DNA from 2 places in the Nitrosomonas sp. Is35 genome. Region 1 is predicted to be linked to the other one. Evidence: predicted binding sites of a transcription regulator. Region 1 holds the regulator's gene; the other holds the start of a gene.
The links. Region 1 encodes sigma-54, which starts transcription at its own class of promoters, with help from an activator protein. Its sites were predicted from a motif close to TGGCACNNTTCCTGCT; they were not measured.

Region 2: flgB (flagellar basal body rod protein FlgB) is a predicted target of sigma-54. The motif match lies at 1,688-1,703, and genes of this name have one in related genera.

What each region holds. Positions count from the first base shown of each region.
Region 1 is NZ_JAWJZH010000001.1:2,365,513-2,368,664, forward strand. Features, by position in the region: gene R2083_RS11235 (PTS sugar transporter subunit IIA) at 1-142, opposite strand, end outside; gene hpf (ribosome hibernation-promoting factor, HPF/YfiA family) at 214-540, opposite strand; gene R2083_RS11245 (RNA polymerase factor sigma-54) at 559-2,010, opposite strand; gene lptB (LPS export ABC transporter ATP-binding protein) at 2,065-2,787, opposite strand; gene lptA (lipopolysaccharide transport periplasmic protein LptA) at 2,822-3,152, opposite strand, start outside.
Region 2 is NZ_JAWJZH010000001.1:1,816,839-1,819,990, reverse strand. Features, by position in the region: gene R2083_RS08570 (Mth938-like domain-containing protein) at 1-315, opposite strand, end outside; gene R2083_RS08565 (acyl carrier protein) at 400-678, opposite strand; gene flgA (flagellar basal body P-ring formation chaperone FlgA) at 822-1,532, opposite strand; gene flgB (flagellar basal body rod protein FlgB) at 1,746-2,156, shown strand; gene flgC (flagellar basal body rod protein FlgC) at 2,160-2,564, shown strand; gene R2083_RS08545 (flagellar hook assembly protein FlgD) at 2,576-3,152, shown strand, end outside.

The sequences.
Region 1 (3,152 bases):
GGCTGTCGAAAACCTGGCTGCGCGCAATTTGATTCGTATTTTCAAATAACAATCCAGCTTGTTCAAAAACACGTTTTTTGCTGCTGACATCAAGATCGACAATGAAATTGGTCAATGGCAGCAATTGCGAAATTTGATTCATGGAAAATGGAATACTTTCTTCTAAATGATAATACCGCGGGTCATGCTGAAACCGCATGATGCCGCAACATCTTATTGTTCAAGATCCTGATCTTTCAGTGCGCCGTGATTGCGCCGTTCAAGATTCTTTTCCTTGTGTTTGAGGATTTGCCGGTCCAGCTTGTCAACCAGGCTATCAATCGATGCGTACATGTCTTCGCTGTCGGTCTCGACAAAAATATCTTTACCGCGTATATGAACATTAGCTTCAGCCTTTTGCTTAAGCTTTTCAACCGAGAGAATGACGCTGACATCAATGACATGATCAAAATGGCGTTTAATTTTACTGATTTTTGAAGTGACATAATCACGCATGGCATCAGTAATCTCTACATGGTTACCGGTAAGTTTAAGGTTCATATCCTTCCTCTAATTTGATTAAATGGACTTGCGAAGATTTGCCGCGGGAATCTGTAGCGATTCCCGGTACTTCGCAATGGTTCGACGCGCAACAACAATACCCTGTTGCTCAAGAATACTTGAAATTTTATTATCGCTCAGCGGCTTCCTTGGATTTTCTTCCTGTACCAATTGTTTGATCAACGCACGAATTGCCGTGGCTGAACAAGCGCCGCCTGAATCTGTGGCAACATGGCTGCCAAAAAAATATTTGAGCTCAAAAATACCTCGCGGAGTATACATAAATTTTTGTGTCGTTACCCGTGATACTGTGGATTCATGCAGATCCAAAGTTTCCGCAATCTCGCGCAGCACCAGCGGGCGCATCGCAATTGCACCGTGTTCAAAAAATTGCTGCTGCCGCTCCACGATGGCATTGGCTACTTTCAGAATGGTATTGAAGCGTTGCTGTATATTTTTTATTAACCATTTGGCCTCATTCAGCTGACTGACTAATTGACGCGCGGAATGATGCTCCTGTTTGAGTATGTTAGCATAGAGATGGTTTATATTGAGGCGCGGAATCGCATTCGCATTAAGATGTGCAACCCATACACCGCCTCTTTTCGTCACCGTAATATCGGGCACAATGTAGCGTTCGCTATGAGAACCAAATTGCGCACCCGGCTTAGGGTTCAAACTGGTAATCAGTTTGTTGACAGCACGAAGGCTCTCATCATCACACGCCAACAGCTTTTTTATTTGACCGAAATCATGAGAAGCCAGAATTTCCAGATAATCCCGCACTACCTTGATCGCTTGGTCACGGTGACCAGCATTACTTGGCATCGCCTGTAGCTGCAATAGCAAGCACTCCTGCAAATTGCGCGCCCCCACGCCCGCAGGATCAAAATGCTGCAAGCGTTGCAACGCACTTTGCAAATCATCGGCACCGATGTTTAGCTCCTCGGGCAGCAGAGTCATCAACTCGTTTAAATCTTGTAACAGATAGCCATCATCGTCCAGACTGTCGATCAGCAAGCCGATAATTATTTTTTCACGCTCGGAAATCTGACTCAAGCAGGTTTGAAAATTCAAGTGCTCCCGCAAACTTAAAGGCTTATCAGGTATCTGCGGTCCATCCAGATCATCATCTTCAGGAGTACCATAAGAGACAATATTGTCTTGCTGCCATTCCGGATCGTGCTCAAAATCCTCTTCGCGCTCCGCTTTAACTTCGGTTGATTCCGCTTCTGCTGCAATAGCGTCAGAATCTGCTGATTCGGAAGCGGTTTCCGGGTGTTCGGATGAGACAACCGCTGGCGGGGCGCTCCACTCCTCCCCCAATTCCAGCAATGGATTCTCTTGCACCATTCTCTCAATTTCTTGATTCAGTTCAACGGTGGATAATTGCAACAACCGGATAGATTGCTGCAATTGGGGAGTCAGTCTGAGTTGCTGCGATACTTTTAATTGGAGTGTCTGCTTCATAATCCTGAAAAAACAATAATCGCCAATCGATTCAGTTGCAGTCCGCCCGGAACGCTATAGCCGGAAGTGTTCCCCCAAATAGACTTCTCTAACTTTTTCATTATTGATGATCTCTTCAGGTTTACCTTGGGCCAGCACGTGGCCTTCGCTGATGATATAAGCCCTGTCACAAATACCTAAAGTCTCGCGCACATTATGATCAGTAATGAGAACACCGATCCCCCTTTCCTTTAGAAAGGAAATCACCTTCTGAATATCGATGACAGCAATCGGATCCACGCCGGCAAACGGTTCATCCAACAGAATAAACCGCGGCTGGGACGCCAATGCACGCGCTATTTCAACACGGCGGCGTTCACCTCCGGACAGACTGATTGCGGCATTATCGCGCAAATGACTGATGTGTAAATCGTGTAATAAGTCATCTAAATACCGCTGTTTCGTGTCTTCATCGAAAGGCTGCAATTCCAGGATCGCGAGAATATTTTCTTCAACGGTCAAACGCCGGAAAATGGAGGCTTCTTGCGGCAGGTAACTTAATCCGAGTTTTGCGCGCTGGTGAATCGCCATCTGACCTAAATCCTGATCGTTCAGATAAATTCCGCCGCCATCCAGCGGCACCAAGCCGACAATCATATAAAAACAGGTCGTTTTACCGGCGCCATTGGGCCCCAGCAAACCAATCACCTCACCGCTGCCCAGTGAAAAAGACACATCCTGCACAACCGTGCGTGATTTATAGCGTTTTTTTAAATTACTCGCTCTTAACTCACTCATTTTATGAGATTCATTCCACTCGTTGACCGGTGACTTATTCTTCGGGTTTATTTTTAGGCTGGATGGTGATACGCACCCGCTTATCGGGGCCGCTTTCAACACCGCGCTCCTTGCTGCCGACAACCTTGAAAAACTCGGTGGTCATATCATAGGAAATATAGTCGCCCTGCACTTCATCGGAGCCTCGCTTCAGCCGCGCTTGCCGGAACAATTCGATTTTGTCCGCTTTACTATCGTATTCCGCCCGTTCGCTCCATCCCTCGACGTATTCATTCATGCGATCGCGTTTCTGCCGGAAACTCACCAAGTCCCCCGTTGCGGTAGCATGCCGGAATCCTTGCGGATCCTCCTTCATCACCACTTTA
Region 2 (3,152 bases), 550 kb from region 1:
AGTCCGGCAACAAGCTTTTGTATCCATTATCTCAATCCCAATTCCCAATTTTGTCAGTTGACTGAGCAATGTGTGACTGGGGAATTTATGCTGAATGCCGGTACCGAGGAGAATGATTTCGGGTGAATGCGGCAGCAAGCTTTCAAAATGTTGAACCTGAAGCTCTTGAACGGATCGTACAGGCCAGTCCTCAATCAAATGATCAGGCAACACGATCAAGCTCTTTTCGTAGCGCGTTTGATTAATCAATACATATCCTTCACCATAACCCGTGAAAATATATTGCTGTGCGAAATTTGCTAGATGGAGCTTCACTGATCTGTTTCCTCGTTGTTTGCGAATCTATCGTGAGCGATTATGCATGATTCCGATCAAAAAACAATCGCTGCCACAAAAGTTTTACCCGAGTTGTTTGTCATGATCTGCTATTTTTTGTTCTACAAAATCAACTAAGGTACCGAGTGTCGCAAATGTTTTCGCACTGATCTCATCATCTTTTATTGCGATGGAGAATTTTTTTTCCAGAGCCAGAATGATCGTTACAACTGCGACGGAGTCGAGTTCAGGAATATTGCCGAGTAAAATTGTGTTTGGTTCTATTGCATCGATCCGGTTACCCAATCCCAAGGTATCAGCCAGAATCTTTTTTATTTCAGTGGTATGGCTTGTGTTTGTCACAATGAGGCGCTTGATTATTATCAGTATTAAAGAAATCTAGTGCGTATTATAATGCTGATTGAAGATTATGATTGCGGGATTACGCAGTGCTTGCAGAAAATTCACAGGGACTGCGTGCGTGGAGGGTAAAAACGCTCAGTATGTTACGGCTGAATTTCCACGATTGAATTTGCACGTGCAAGTCCGCTGAGGATTCGGCCTGATTTATTACGAACCTGAATGACTTGTCCTTCCGCTGCGTTGGCCAACGCCTGACCTTCCGATCGAATACTGAATCCCCGGCCTTGAACCACTAAATTCACTGTCTGACCGCGCACGATCACATAGGGTGCTCGCAGCATTTGCGGACGTATCGGTTGACCGGCGGGCAAGTTGGTGGCGGCCACTTTACCAACAATTTGGGCCGCATCAGTGAGTATGCCATCCGGCATCTGCGTCAGATTGACATTCTGCGGTGCGATATCTTCATAGCTCAATGTTTGTCCGGTTGATACGGGTCGCGCGATATGTAAAACATCCGCCATGACATTGATCTCAGTCTGAACATAAATAGTCCAAGCTGCGAATTCACTGTCACAACGAACGCCGATGGAGGTTTTCCCCCATAAACGTCCGCCTGCCGGAACAAAAGGTTCTAATTGAGGACACTTGGGCAATGTTAAATGCTTGTCAATTTGACCGACATTGATCTGCACCAATCCTGGCAGTGAAGCCGTATTGTTGTAAAGAAAATTCTCAATGGCGTTTTTAATCAGCGGAATTTCTTGATGCGCTATTGCAGCGTTGTGCTGTGAGGCCAGCGCAGAAGAAGCAAGCATCGGCAGACAGAGTATCGTCATTAAGCAACGTATCATAGATTGATCTCACCATTCATTTTTGCCGTATCCGGCAATTATTGCCGCTACCCGAAGCTATATTAAACGAGCATGAAAAAATCCAAGTGCAAAGATAGCACCGCTTTCATGTCTTATTTGCGGATTGGTTGATTAACTTGTGCATATATTATTGCTGGCATGCTAAATGCTAATAGATGAATAGAAAATAATTTTAATCAGGCGGTAGAGACGATGATTAACAAACTTGATAAAGAATTAAATTATCACCACAACGCCCTCAGTCTGCGAGTGGGAAGACAAGAGTTACTTTCCAGCAATGTGGCTAATGCCGATACGCCAAATTTTAAAGCGAAGGATATCGATTTTGCCAGCATGCTTCAGGACAGATTGTCATCGACGCCTAGTCTGAAAAAGGTAGCTATGAATACGACATCATCAATGCATATTAATTCTGCTGCATCAGGAATATTCGGCGATAGTGTTTTATACCGGGTTCCATTGCAACCCAGCGCGGATGGAAACACGGTGGATATGGATATGGAACGGACTCGATTTGCTGATAATGCCATTAAATATGATGCCAGCATTACATTTATTAACAATGAATTTAGAAACTTAACATCGGCAATGATGGAGAGATAGAAAATGTCACTATTTAATGTATTTGGTATCGCAAGTTCAGCCATGTCTGCACAATCGCAACGTTTGAATGTGGTTGCCAGTAATCTTTCCAATGCCGATAGTGTGACCAGTTCGACCGGTGAACCTTATCGCGGCAGGCAGGTGGTTTTCAGTACTTTGCAAGCGGATGCTAATGGTGCAAGTGGCGTTAAAGTTGCAGGTATCGTTCACGATCCGTCGCCCATGCGGCAGTTGTTTGAACCTAAGCATCCGCTGGCGGATAAAAACGGCTATGTGACGATGCCGAATGTCAACGTTGTCGATGAGATGGTGAATATGATGTCAGCGTCGCGTTCCTATCAGAACAGCGTCGATATGATGAATACCACCAAATCCTTGTTACAAAAAACCCTGACTATTGGTCAATAAAGGAGCGTGTAATGGATGCAGTTCAGCAAGCAAGTTCACAAACAGCCGCAACGGGTGCAACTACTGGCATTAATAGTAAAAAGGATGCTGAAAACCCGCAGGACCGGTTTTTAAAGCTTTTAGTCACGCAAATGAAAAATCAAGACCCGCTAAAGCCGCTGGACAACGCCGAGGTTACCAGTCAATTGGCGCAAATCAGTACGGTATCGGGTATTGATAAGCTCAATTCGACGCTGCAGCAATTGGTTACCAGCGCTGAAGATAACCGCTCTGTTGAAGCGCTGGGACTGATCGGACATCAAGCATTCGTACCTGGGACATCGATCAAGCTGAATGGGGATGGCGCTATTGCAGGCATTGAATTGGCGCAGCCCGTCGATCAGCTAAAAGTCACCATACTGGATGGTGCCGGAATTGCCATTCGCACAATTGAGCTTGGCGCGCAACCGACAGGACTCAGCACGATCGCTTGGGACGGTAAGACTGATAGTGGAACTCAGGCGGTGGACGGAGACTATACCTTTGCGGTAAGCGCGAAACAAGGCGGTAATGACATTAAAGTCGATACCCTCTCATTTGGAAAGGTAA